2 regions of the Actinoallomurus sp. NPDC052308 genome follow, and region 1 is predicted to be linked to the other one. Evidence: riboswitches for the same ligand, from Rfam matches in the RefSeq annotation. Region 1 holds a riboswitch; the other holds the start of a gene.
The links. A riboswitch is a leader RNA that binds a small molecule or an ion and turns the genes downstream of it on or off. The one in region 1 is predicted to bind cobalamin.
Positions count from the first base shown of each region.

Region 2: another riboswitch for cobalamin. It lies ahead of bluB (5,6-dimethylbenzimidazole synthase); the one in region 1 lies ahead of AB0L00_RS37155 (putative cobaltochelatase).

Region 1 is NZ_JBFAUM010000026.1:71,150-77,790, forward strand. It holds gene AB0L00_RS37140 (cobyrinate a,c-diamide synthase) at 1-861, opposite strand, end outside; gene cobO (cob(I)yrinic acid a,c-diamide adenosyltransferase) at 896-1,498, opposite strand; gene AB0L00_RS37150 (hypothetical protein) at 1,500-1,631, opposite strand; gene AB0L00_RS37155 (putative cobaltochelatase) at 1,628-3,742, opposite strand; cobalamin riboswitch at 3,803-3,925, opposite strand; gene AB0L00_RS37160 (LLM class F420-dependent oxidoreductase) at 4,138-5,166, shown strand; gene AB0L00_RS37165 (DUF6504 family protein) at 5,221-5,496, opposite strand; gene AB0L00_RS37170 (hypothetical protein) at 5,829-6,098, opposite strand; gene AB0L00_RS37175 (helix-turn-helix transcriptional regulator) at 6,419-6,641, shown strand, end outside.
Region 2 is NZ_JBFAUM010000029.1:14,562-21,202, forward strand. It holds gene AB0L00_RS38350 (sugar-binding domain-containing protein) at 1-1,828, shown strand, start outside; gene AB0L00_RS38355 (LacI family DNA-binding transcriptional regulator) at 2,020-3,033, shown strand; cobalamin riboswitch at 3,090-3,286, shown strand; gene bluB (5,6-dimethylbenzimidazole synthase) at 3,319-3,939, shown strand; gene AB0L00_RS38365 (MarR family transcriptional regulator) at 3,980-4,552, opposite strand; gene AB0L00_RS38370 (gamma-glutamyl-gamma-aminobutyrate hydrolase family protein) at 4,623-5,348, opposite strand; gene AB0L00_RS38375 (aldehyde dehydrogenase) at 5,345-6,641, opposite strand, start outside.

The DNA of each region.
Region 1 (6,641 bases):
CGCCACCGCCACCACCGGACGCGCGGGGCCCTCGGTCCGTTCCAGGGGCCGGTCGGCGCCCTCCGGTTCCCCGAGCCGCGCGGCGCCCTCCGCGCGGTCCGCCGGCGCGGCCGGGTCCCGGAGGCGGGCGTCGATCTGCGCGGCCGGGTCCCAGGGGCGGGCGTCGATCGGCGGGGCGCCGTGGGCAAGCGCGAGCAGGCCGCGAAGGTCGCAGGACTCCTCGACGAGCGCGCCCAGGCGCTCGACGGTGCGTACGGCCTCGGCACGGCGCTCGGCGGCCGGGATGAGACCGAGGTGACGCGACGGGGTGGCGACGTCCGCGTCACGCCGCAGCACCCCGAACACCGGCAGCCCGGTCTCCTCGATCGCCGCGCGGCAGATCCGCTCGTGCCGCTCCGAGCCGACCCGGTTGAGGATCACGCCGCCGATCCGCACCGTGGAGTCGTAGGTGATGAACCCGTGGACGAGCGCGGCGATCGAGCGGCCCGCCGACGAGGCGTCCACGACGAGGACGACGGGCGCCTCCAGCAGCCGGGCCACGTGCGCCGTCGAGGCGAACCCGCCCCCGGCGGCCTCGGCTCCGTCGAACAGCCCCATCACGCCCTCGACGACGGCGACGTCCGCGCCGCGCGCGCCGTGCAGGAACAGCGGCGCGACGAGGTCCTCGGAGGTCAGCCAGGGGTCGAGGTTGCGGCCCGGCCGCCCGGCCGCGAGCGTGTGGTAGCCCGGGTCGATGTAGTCCGGCCCGACCTTGTGCGGCGAGACGGCCAGCCCGCCGGCGGTCAGCGCGGCCATCAGCCCGGTCGCCACCGTCGTCTTCCCGCTCCCGGAGGCGGGGGCGGCGACGACGAGTCTCGGCATCCTCACCGGGCCGGCCCTGTCGTCGGGAATGGGCTCACCACTCGATGCCCTTCTGGCCCTTCTGGCCCGCGTCCATGGGGTGCTTTACCTTGCCCATCTCGGTGACGAGGTCGGCGACCTCCACCAGCCGCGGGTCGGCGTCGCGGCCGGTGATGACGACGTGCTGGTACCCCGGCCGGTCCCGCAACGTCGCGATCACGTCCTCGACGTCCACCCAGCCCCACTTCATCGGATAGGTGAACTCGTCCAGCACGTACAGCGTGTAGGTCTCGGCGGCGAGGTCGCGTTTGATCTGCTCCCAGCCCTCGCGGGCGTCCGCGGCGTGGTCCTCCTCCGTGCCGGGCCGCTGGATCCACGACCAGCCCTCACCCATCTTGTGCCAGTCGACCGGGCCGCCCTCGCCGGACTCGCCGAGCACCCGCAGCGCCCGTTCCTCGCCGATGCGCCACTTCGCGGACTTGACGAACTGGAACACGCCGATCGGCCAGCCCTGGTTCCAGCCGCGCAGGGCCAGTCCGAAGGCCGCGGTCGACTTGCCCTTGCCCGGCCCCGTGTGGACGACGACGAGGGGCCGGTTGCGGCGCTGCCGAGTGGTGAGCCCGTCGTCGGGCACCTGCGACGGTTTTCCCTGCGGCATGTCAGTCCTTCCCGGAACAGTGGCGGAGCGAGGTCACGGCGACGGTGGCGCGGCGGGTCACGGCGACGCCGGGGAGACCGGTCACGGCGACGGTGGCGAAGCCGGTCACGGCGACGGCGGGGAGGCGGGTCACGCCGCGGCCCGGTGGTCGTGGACGACGCCGGTGAGGGCGTCGGCGGCCAGCTCCTCCAGGCGCACGGCCTCGGCGCCGAGCCGGGCGGCGATCCCGCCCGCGAGCCCGAGGCGCACCGGGCCGCGCTCGCAGTCGACCACGACGGAGGTGACACCGCGCAGCAGGTCGGCGGCGCGCAGCGCGTCGGCCGGCGAGCCGTGCGTGGCCCGCCCGTCGGTCACCAGGACGAGCAGGGGGCGGCGCGCGGGGTCGCGCAGGCGTTCGGCGCGCAGCAGGTCGGCCGCGCGAAGCAGGCCGGCGGCCAGCGGAGTACGGCCGCCGGTGGGCAGCGTCTCGAGGCGGCGCGCCCCGGCCTCGACGGAGGAGGTCGGCGGCAGCGCCAGCTCGGCGGACGTGCCGCGGAAGGTGATCAGACCGACCTTGTCGCGACGCTGGTAGGCGTCGAGGAGGAGGCTGAGCACGGCGCCCTTGACGGCGCGCATCCGCTGCCGGGCGGCCATCGAGCCGCTGGCGTCCACGACGAACAGCACCAGGTTGCCCTCCCGGCCCTCCCGGACCCGCTCGCGCAGGTCGTCGGAGCGGACGACGAGCCCGGGACCGGAGCGGCCGCGGGCGCGCTGGTGCGGGGCCGCCGCGAGGAGGGTCGCGGTCAGGTGGACCGAACGCGTGCCCGGCCGCGCGCCGGTCGTCCGGCCGTACGGCGTCCGGGCCCGCGAGCGGCGGCCGGGCGCGCCTTCGCCGAGGCCGGGGACGGTGAAGACCCGCGTCCGGTACACCGCGTCGGCGGGCGCCGGCTCCGGGGAGTCCCCCCGGGCGCGCTTCCCGGAGCCCTCGCCGGACTCCTCGCCGGACAGGGCCTGCTCGATGTCGACCGGCGCCCCGTCTCCCGGCCCGGCCGGGTCGCCGGGTCCGTCCGGTCCGCCGCCGGGTCCGTCCGGTCCGGGGTCGTCGGGGTCGGGGTCTTCGGGGTCCGTTCCCGAGTCCGGCTTCGCGTCCGTCTCCGGGGCCGACTTCGGGTCCGGCCCGGTGCTCTGCTCGGGGACGAGGTCGGGCGCCGTGTCCTCGCCGAACCCGGGATCCTGCGGCTCCGCGGAGTCGTAGCCGCCGGTGTTCTCCAGGACCTCGTCGAGTTTGTCCTCGTCGAGGCCGGGCGCGTCGAAGGGGTCGCGGCGGCGCCGGTGCGGGAGGGCGAGACGGGCGGCGACGCGCACGTCGTCCGCGGTGACGACCGTACGGTCGTGCCAGGCGGCGAGGGCCATCGCGGCGCGCGCCATCACGATGTCGGCCCGCAGCCCGTCCACCTCGAACGCCGCGCACACCGCCGTGATCTGCCGCAGCGCGCCGTCGGGCAGGACGACGTCGGGCAGCCGGGCGCGGGCCTGTTCGATCCGCCAGGCCAGCTCGGTCTCGGCGCGCGCCCAGTCGGCCGCGAACCCCGCCGGGTCGGCCTCGTACGCCAGGCGGCGACGCACGACCTCGGCCCGCTCCTCCGGGTCGCGGGTGGCGGCCACCTCCACCGTCAGCCCGAACCGGTCGAGCAGCTGCGGCCGCAGCTCGCCCTCTTCGGGGTTCATCGTGCCGACGAGCAGGAACCGCGAGGCGTGCCGGACGGAGACGCCCTCACGCTCGACGTAGGAGTGGCCCATCGCGGCCGCGTCGAGGAGCAGGTCGACGAGGTGGTCGTGCAGCAGGTTGACCTCGTCGACGTACAGCACGCCGCGGTGCGCGGCGGCCAGCAGGCCGGGCTGGTAGGCCTGGACGCCCTCGGTGAGGGCGCGTTCGAGGTCGAGCGAGCCGGTCAGGCGGTCCTCGGCGGCGCCGATCGGCAGCTCCACGAGCCGGGCGGGCCGCACCTGCCCGCCCGCCCCGTCGCCGTGCGGCCCGTCGGGGCACCGCGGGTCGGGCGCGTCGGGGTCACAGGAGAACCGGCAGTCCGTCACCACCGCGACCTCCGGCAGCAGCGCGGCGAGCGCCCGCACGATGGTGGACTTCGCGGTGCCCTTCTCGCCCCGGACCAGCACTCCGCCGACGGCCGGGGAGACCGCGTTGATCAGGAGGGCGAGCTTGAGGTCCGCCATCCCGGTGACGGCGGAGAACGGATAGGTGTTCACCCGGTGGTCGTCCTTTCCTCGGGTTAACGCGCCCGTAGGTGGCCTGGCAATCGGCGGCCGGAGTCTCCTGGCTCCCGGATCACCGCCCGTCCTCGGCCTTCCGGCTCACGCCGTGGCCAACACCCGAGGAAGGACTTCCCGGTCACAGTTGCGCGACAGCCCCGGATTCGCACCGGGTTCCTCCGCGTACCGCCGGAGGACAGCATGACATATCCGGCCTGACGCGCGACACCGCAGGTACGGCCGTCGTCCGTGATCCGGCGCACGGGATGACAGGGCCGCCGCGGCCGGGCGCACGGCGGGTGCACGTTATCGCGGGACGGCCGGACGCTGCCGGGAGAGCGGCGATCTGCTTGAATAGAACCTGTTCTATTTTCGGGCTGGGAGGCGTGCGGATGAGGCTCGGCATCAACGTCGGCTACTGGCAACGGAATCCAGAGGACGCGACCGAGACGGTGCTCGCCGCCGAGCGGCTCGGCTACGAGTACGTCTACACCGCCGAGGCGTACGGCTCGGACGCCTTCACCACGCTCACCTGGTACGCCGCGCGGACCTCGCGCATCAAGCTGGGCACCGCGGTGGCCCAGATGTCCGCCCGCACGCCCGCCGCCACCGCCATGCACGCCCTGACCCTCGACGCGCTGTCCGGCGGCCGGCTCACCCTCGGCATCGGCGCGTCGGGCCCGCAGGTGGTGGAGGGCTGGTACGGCGTGCCGTTCGCCCGCCCGCTGGAGCGCACCCGCGAGTACGTCCGGATCCTGCGGGAGGTGTGGCGGCGCGCGGAGCCGGTCACCTCCGCCGGCCCGCACTACCCGCTGCCGCTGCCGGCCTCCGCGTACGCGCCGGGCCGGGTGACCGGCCTCGGCAAGCCGCTCAAGTCGATCGTCCACCCGGTGCGCCCGGACATCCCGGTCTACCTCGGCGCGGAAGGCCCGAAGAACATCGCCCTCGCCGCCGAGATCGCCGACGGCTGGCTGCCCCTCTTCGTCGACCCCACGCAGATCGAGACGGTCTTCGGCGCCTCACTGGCCGGCCGCCGCGAAGGCTTCGACATCGCCGCCACCGTGACGACGATCGTCACCGACGACCTGGCGGCCGCGCTGGAGTTCGCCAAGATCCCGCTGGCCTTCTACATCGGCGGCATGGGGGCCAGGGACCGCAACTTCCACCTGGACCTGATCGGACGCCTCGGGTACGCCGAGGAGGCCGCGCGGGTGCAGGAGCTGTTCCTGGCGGGCCGGCGCGACGAGGCGGTCACGGCGGTGCCGGACGAGCTGGCCGACTCGATCTCCCTCCTCGGCCCGATCGGGCGCATCAGGGAGCGGCTCCGGCTCTGGCAGGAGTCCCCCGTGACCACGCTCCTCATCGCCGGCGTCAAGGACGAGCCGACCCTCAAGGCGATCCGCGACCTCGTACAGCCCTGACCGACCGCCCACCCGCCCGGCGACCCGCCGGGTCGAGCCGGGCGCGCGGGTCCGTCAGCTCCAGGCGCGGGACAGCATCCACGTGCCGGTCGCCTGGTCGTGGCGCAGTTCGTACACCCCGACCGTCCGGTCCGGGGTCGCCTCGACGCGCCAGAACTCGCGCTCGCCGCCTTCCGGGGCCTCGGGATGGCGTTCGTGCCACCAGTCGCGGGTGGTGACCCAGCGGTCCAGCACCCGCAGGACCGTGTAGAGCCGACCGCGCCAGACGAAGCGGGAGGGCCTGCCGTCGGTGAGCCAGACCTCGACGGGGTCGCCGTACACCCGGCTCATCGCCCGCGACCCGGCGCGTCCGTACACCTCTCGGGTCCATCGCTCGCTCCGCCCACGCGGGCCGCCCACCTCTCGGATCGGTGACAAGGAGTGAACCTGGGGGAAGGCAGGCGATAGATTCGAACATATGTTCGACATGATAGTCAAGGCCTCGGTGCCGCGTCGCAGCAGGTGGGTGGCGTCGCGGCAGGCGGCGTCCCGGCCGCGAGCCCGGCCGGGAAGCGCTGAGCCTCCTCGACGACACGCCAACCCGGGAAACGGCGCCCCCTTCGACCGCGAAGCCAGGGCGGCGTCAGCGCCTGGCATCAGCGCCCGGCGTCAGCGCGGCGGCGTCAGCGGCCGAGGGTCCGTGCGATCAGCTCGGCGGCGCGGGCGGGGTCGTCGGCGTCGGCCTGGCCGCCGCCGGCCCACAGGAAGGACCATCGGATCCGGGACATCGGCATGGCGACCACCAGCAGTCCGCGCCCGCTGGCCGGGTCCACGACGCGCAGCATCAGATCCTCGGTCAGGAGCCCTTGCAGGCCGCGCGCCTCGACTTCACGGGCGAGCGCCTCCAGGTGGCGGCGCCGCGGCCCGGTCCCGGGTCCGGAAGTGGCGGCCATGGGATGCCACCCCTCTCGCGCTTTGGACGATACGACAGGAAGGGGTACGCCCTAGGACGTTAACCAGGTAAGGTGCCTATCCGGTGGCAAAAGGTGCCCAGATGGCAACGGTGAGTGACTTTCCCTGTCAGGATGTCCTGCCCCCGTTTTACGTGCAAGTATTTTCGGACCAATAGATCAGACGGATTCGGCATCACCCGTGCACAGTTCAACGGCCCTGGCGCGGCCCAGGCGAGGGTTTCGGCCCCAGCCACCGCCGCCCACCACCGGTCCCCATTCTCCTCGCAATACGCGCAGGACGCTCGCCATGGAGGTGCCCCATGACCGATGGCCGTAGCCCCACCGTCCGCCGCCGCCGGCTGGGCATGGAACTGCGCAGACTCCGGGAGGCCGCCGGCCTCATGATCGAAGACGTCGCGAAGCACCTGGAGTGCTCCATGTCGCGCGTCAGCCGCATCGAGACCGGCAAGTCCGTGGCCCGCATCCGCGACGTACGCGACATGCTGGACCTGTACGGCCTGCCCGAGGGCTCGCAGCGCGACC
Region 2 (6,641 bases), on a different contig from region 1:
CCTGCATTTCGGCGCCGTCCACCACTCGGCCGTCGTCTGGGTGAACGGCACGCTGGTCGGCGAGCACGAGGGCGGCTACACGCCTTTCGAGTTCGATGTCACCGACACCCTGGACGGTCTGTCCGCCACCGTTCTGGTGCGGGTGTGGGCGCCGGTGGACAAGCGAGAGATCGTCCACGGAAAACAGCGCAGTATCCCGCGTGACGACTACGACAGCTGCGCCTTCACGCCGAGCAGCGGAATCTGGCAGTCGGTGTGGCTGGAGGCGCGCCCGGCGACGTACGTCTCGGCGCTCGCGCTCACCCCGTCGGACACCCTCGATGGGATCGTGGCGGGCGTCACGGCCGCAGGCCCGTCGCTGAGCGGCGCTCGGCTCACCGTGTCCGTCGACGGGGGACGGCCGGTGACGACCGAACTCGACGACGGGTCGCCGACGGCGCGGGTGCACCTGCCGATCCAGAATCCGCGCCTGTGGAGGCCGGCCGATCCCCATCTCTACACGGTCACCGTGACACTCGAATCGGCGGACGGCACCGATCGCGTCGAGTCGCAGACCGGCCTTCGGCGGGTGACGGTCGACGGCGAGCACATCCTGCTCAACGGCGAGCGCCTGTACGTGCGAGGCGTCCTCGACCAGGGCTACTGGCCTCGTACCGGTCTGACGGCCCCGGACGACCAGGCGTTCGTCACCGACCTCGCGCTCGCCCGAGAGGCCGGGTTCAACCTGGTCCGCAAGCACCTGAAGCTGGAGGACCCGCGCTTCCTGTATCACGCCGACCGCCTCGGCATGCTGGTGTGGGCCGAGCCGGCGAGCACCGGTGTCTTCACCCCCGCGTCCGTCGCCAGGTTCGAGGCCCAGATCGAGCCGATGGTCCACCGTGATGGGAACCACCCCAGCGTCATCATCTGGGGCCTGTACAACGAGGAATGGGGCCTGGACTGGGACGTTCCCGGCGACCCGGAGAAGCAGGTGGCGGTCCGCCGCGCGTACGAGTCGCTGAAGAACCTGGACGCCTCCCGCCCCGTGGTGGACAACTCCGGCTGGTCGCATGTGGCCACCGACATCGTGGACTGGCACATCTACGACGAGACGCCGGCCGGTTGGGCGGCCAAGGTCCACGCGCTGCTGACGGACCGCAAGCCCGGCTTCCCGGTCGGCCTCGGTCCGGAGATGATCGTGGAGAAACTGCTGATGGCCGATGGCGGCCCGTCCTCCGGGCGGCCCAATCTCAACAGTGAGTTCGGCGGTGGGTGGACCAGCGTCGATCGCGGCTGGAACCTGCGCTGGCAGACCCTGGAACTGCGCCGGCACGACGACCTGTCCGGCTACGTGTGGACCGAACTGTACGACGTCGAGCACGAGATGGCGGGCGTCTACGCCTTCGACCGAAGCCGGAAGGACGGCGGCGGGAACGCCCCGGACCTCGTCAACGCCGACACCGTACTCCTGGTCGACGTCGACCCGCGCGCTCCGGGGCGGGACCTCGTGGTCGGCGGCGACCGGACGGTCGATGTCAACGTCCGGATCTCCCACCACGGGATTTCGGCGATCGAGGCGGTGGTCGTACCCGTTTGGGGCTCGGTGCTCGGCGACTGCGACGCCGCGGCCGTGTCGCGCGCCACCGACGCGATTTCCGTCGCCGATCCGGTCAAAGTGCAGCCTTTCCTGCTCAGCGCGCCTTTCCGGGTCATCGACCGATTGCCCGACGACGTACCGGCGGCTCGACTGCACCTCCTGATCGTGTCAGCGGGCGAGGTCATCGGGCGCTCCTACGTCGATGTCGGTATCGACGCTTATCTGGACTCCTCGGCCCGGGTCGCCACCTGATCCGAGAACCGTTGTCCGGCCGGGTTCCGCCTTAACGGAGATCAGGGCCGTCCGCCGGCCGTCGGGCCCCGGCGGACGGCCCACATGTGGCCACGAACCGCAGAATCCGGGTCGATGGACAGCGGTCTATGCATCGTTGCAATACGCTGGTATCCGATGTTCTCAGGTGCACAATTCTCGAAGAGAGTGCCATGACCAAAGCTCGCCTTCGAGACGTAGCCGCCCGCGCGGGAGTCTCGATTCGTACGGTATCCAACGTCGTCAACGGATATGCGCCGGTCTCGGATGAGACGCGGCTACGGGTCGAGGCGGCGGTGGCCGAACTGGGATACCGGCCGAATCTCCTCGCGCGCAATCTCAAGCGGGGCCGTACCGGGATGCTGGCGCTGGTCGTTCCCGAACTGGACGTGCCCTATTTCGCGGAACTGGCCAGAGCGGTCGTCACCGAGGCACGCCGGCATGGGTACACGGTGGTGATCGATCAGACCGATGGCGAGCCGGACCGCGAACGCGAACTCATCATGGGGGCGAGCGCCGCGCTGTTCGACGGTGTCATCCTCAGCCCGCTCGCGCTGTCCCAGGCGGATCTCGCCATGCGTGACACCACGAGTCCGCTGGTGCTGCTCGGCGAACGGATCGTGGAGAGCCCGTACGACCATGTCGCCATCGACAACGTCGCCGCCGCGCGTACGGCCACCGAGCACCTGATCGATATCGGCCGCACCCGGATCGCCGCGATGGGCGACCAGCCCTATGAGACCGGCGAGACGGCCCAACTGCGCACGCGCGGCTATCGCGAGGCTCATGCGGCCCGAGGCCGTGCTCTGGACGAATCGCTGGTCATCAGTACGCGCCGGTTCCACCGATCCGAGGGGGCGCGGGCCATGGCGACCCTGCTCGATCGCGCCGACGGACCTCCCGACGCCGTCTTCTGCTACAACGACCTGCTGGCCATCGGCGCCATACGGACTCTCCTCGCCCGCGGGTTGCGCGTCCCGGAGGACGTGGCCGTCGTCGGCTTCGACGACATCGAGGAAGGCCGCTACAGCACGCCCTCGCTCACCACCGTCTCACCGGACAAGGACCTGATCGCCCGGCTCGCCGTGGACCGGCTGATCGCACGGCTCGGCGACCGGTCGGAGGAGAAGCCCGCGGAGCTGTGGGCGCCGCACCGACTGGTCACCCGCGAGAGCACCGTGACCTGAACCGGGCGCCGCCGCGTTCGCGGCCGGAGTCCGGGGCGGTCGGATACGCTCGCGACCGGCATGAACCGACGCGAGGTGCCCCTGCTCAGGGGAGAATCGGGAAGCCGGTGAGATTCCGGCACGGGCCCGCCGCGGTGACCGGGGAGCCGCCGTCCACGCGCGTACGCGCAGCCACTGGCCGCCAGGCCGGGAAGGCGGATGGTCAGGCATCGATCCGGGAGTCCGAAGACCGGCCTCGCTCCACCGGCCACCGCCGAGGTGGCCCGACGCAGCGGGAGCCTGCCCATGAACGCCGGCATCTACGACCTGATCCACCGCCGCCGCGACGTGCGCGCCCAGTTCACGGGCACGCCGATACCAGATGAGGTCCTCCACCGGGTCCTGACCGCCGCGCACGCGGCGCCCAGCGTCGGCCTGTCCCAGCCCTGGGACTTCGTCCTCGTCAGGGATCCGGCCGTCCGGCGCGCCTTCCACGACCACGTCCAGCACGAACGCGCCGAGTTCGCGGCCACCCTCAGCGGGGCCGACGCCGACCGGTTCGCGCGGATAAAGATCGACGGTGTACTGGAGAGCAGCCTGTCGATCGTGGTCACCTACTGTCCCGAACGAGGCGGTCCGGCGGTGCTGGGCCGGCACGCCATCGCCGACGCGGGGCTGTACTCGGTCTGCCTGGCCATCCAGAACCTGTGGCTGGCCGCCACCGCCGAGGACCTCGGCGTCGGCTGGGTGTCCTTCTACCGGGAGCCGTACGTGCGTCGGCTGCTCGGCATCCCGGCCGGGATCCGGCCGGTCGCCTGGCTGTGCCTGGGACCGGTCACTCATCTGGAGACCGTGCCGGACCTCGAACGGCACGGCTGGCGCCGCCGACGCCCCCTGGAGACCGTGATCCACCACGACCGATGGTGAGCACTTCGCGCGACACCGGAGAGGACCGGGACCTCGCCGCTCAACCGTGCGAGCGGCGGCCGCTGCGGCGGGGAGGGGGCGGGGCGCCGTCCAGCAGTGAGAGGCGACGCTCCTCCCCCTCCTCCTCCACCTGGAGTACGACCCGGCGCAGCCCCTCGGCGAGGGCCCGGCACTCGGCGGCGCTCAGCCGCGAGGTGACGAACGCCTCCTCCTCGTTGAACCGGGGGAACACGCGCTCCATCAGCTCCTCGCCCTGTGGCGTGAGCATGAGCAGGACGAGGCGTCCGTCGGTCGGGTGATCGGCGCGCCGGAGCAGGCCGCGCGACTCCAGGGTCCGTGCCACGCCGGTCAGCGTCCCCTTGGAGATGCCCGCCTCCTCCGCCACGTGCCGGGTCTCCGGCTCCCCCCAGATCCAGACCACCCACAGCACGACGAACGCCGTCCAGGTCAGGCCGGACTCGCGGAGGACGGAGTTCTCCAGGTGCTGCCGGACGGCGGCCGCGGCCCGGTAGATGTTGGCCACCGCCGCCATCTGCTCGCGGTGGATACGGACGTCACCGAGCCTGGCCTCGGCCAGCTTCTCCGCTTCGGTGATGGATCGGTGGCCGGGCACGTCGCGCTCCTTCGACTGCGGCCCGCGACCGATCGGGGTCGGCGCCGCCTCGGTTGTTCGAAACCGGATTCTACGATCGTCGGCCGCGGGCCGCGCGGACGAAGGCGTCGAACAGCGCCTGCTGTACGGAGTCCTCCGCGGCGGTGTCCTCCGGGTGCCACTGCACGGCCGTGAACCAGGAACGGGAGCCGGGCCGTTCGACGGCCTCGACGGTCCCGTCCCCGGCCCGCGCGGTGACGACCAGGCCCCGGCCGAGGCGGTCGACGCGCTGGTGGTGGAAGCACGACGCCTCGACCTTCTCCGCGCCCGTCGCCCGCGCGACGAGCGACGCCGGCTCCAGCGCGACGGGATGGATGACGGAGCGGTGCTCGCGCTCGGGCCCGCCCATGTCCTGCTCGAGGGTGCCGCCGAGCGCGGTGTTGACGACCTGCAGCCCGCGGCAGATCGCCAGCAGGGGCAGCCCGGCCTCCAGGGCCTGGCGGGCGACCTCCAGGTCGAAGCCGTCCTGCTCGTCGTCCACGTCGTAGACGCTGACGTGCGTCTCCCGGTCGCCGTAGCGGTGGGGGGCCAGGTCGCCGCCGCCGGGGAGCAGGACGGCGTCGAAGCGCGTCAGGCGGTCGGCGACCTCGGCCGGGTCGGCGACACCACCGGGGGCGTGCGGGTGGACGGACGCGGGTTCTCCCCCGGCCCGCCACACCGCCTCGATCAGTTTGCGGGCGTTGACCTCGGCGGCGAAGCGCAGGGCGGAGGTCGTGGCGGAGAAACGGGCGGGGATGGCGATCAGCGGACGGGTCACAGCTGGATCCAGGTCGTCTTGAGTTCGGTGTACTTCTCCAGGGCGTGCACGGACTTGTCCCGGCCGTTGCCGGACTGCTTCACGCCGCCGAACGGGACGGTGAGGTCGCCCTCCTCGTAGCAGTTCACCCAGACCGTCCCGGCACGCAGGGCGCGGGCGACCTTGTGGGCGGTGGACAGGTCGGACGTCCACAGGCCGGCGGCCAGGCCGTACTCGGTGTCGTTGGCCAGCGCGACGGCCTCGTCGAGGTCGTCGAAGGTCAGCACGGACAGCACGGGCCCGAAGATCTCCTCGCGGGCCAGCCGTGAGCCCGGGGCGACCTGGTCGAAGACCGTGGGGCGCAGGTAGCTGCCGCCGCTCTCGGCCAGGATGGGCTCGCCGCCGGCGCGCAGTCGCGCGCCCTCGTCGAGTCCGGTACGGACGTGACCCATGACCCGCTCCAGGTGGCTCTGCCGGGCCAGGGCGCCCATCTCGGTGCCGGGATCCAGCGGATCGCCCACGCGCAGCGCGCGGGCGCGCTCCACCACGGCCTCCACGACCCGTTCGGCGACGGAGCAGTGGACCAGCAGGCGGGAGGGGGCGGTGCACATCTCGCCCTGGTTGAAGAAGATGCCCCACGCGGCGGTGGCGGCGGCCTGCTCCAGGTCCGGGGCGTCCGGCAGGATGATGTTGGGCGACTTGCCGCCCAGTTCCAGCCAGACGCGCTTGAGGTTGGAGTCGGCCGCGTACCGCAGGAAGTGACGGCCCACGGCGGTGGAGCCGGTGAAGGCGAGGACGTCCACGCCGGGGTGGAGGCCGAGCGCCCGCCCGGCGGTCGGGCCGTCGCCGGCGACGACGTTGAGCACGCCGGGCGGCAGGCCTGCCTCGGTGGCCAGGCGGCCGACCATGAGCGCGGACAGCGGGGACCATTCGGAGGGCTTGAGCACGACGGTGCAGCCGGCGGCGAGCGCCGGGGCGACCTTCCAGGAGGCCAGCGTCAGCGGGAAGTTCCACGGGACGACGGCGCCGACCACTCCGGTCGGCTCGCGGGTGACGAGGGCCAGCGCGTCCGCGGCGGTCTGCGGGACCTCGTCGGCGAGCTTGTCGGCCAGCTGCCCGTACCAGCGGAAGGTGCCGATCGCCGCGCGGAGCTCGATGGCGTGGGACTCGCCGATGGGCTTGCCCATCTCCAGGCTGATGGTGAGGGCGAGGTCGGCGCGGTGCTCTTCCAGCAGGTCGGCGAGGCGCAGCAGGGCGCGGCCGCGCTCGACGGGCGCCAGGCGGGGCCAGGGCCCGGAGTCGAAGGCACGCCGG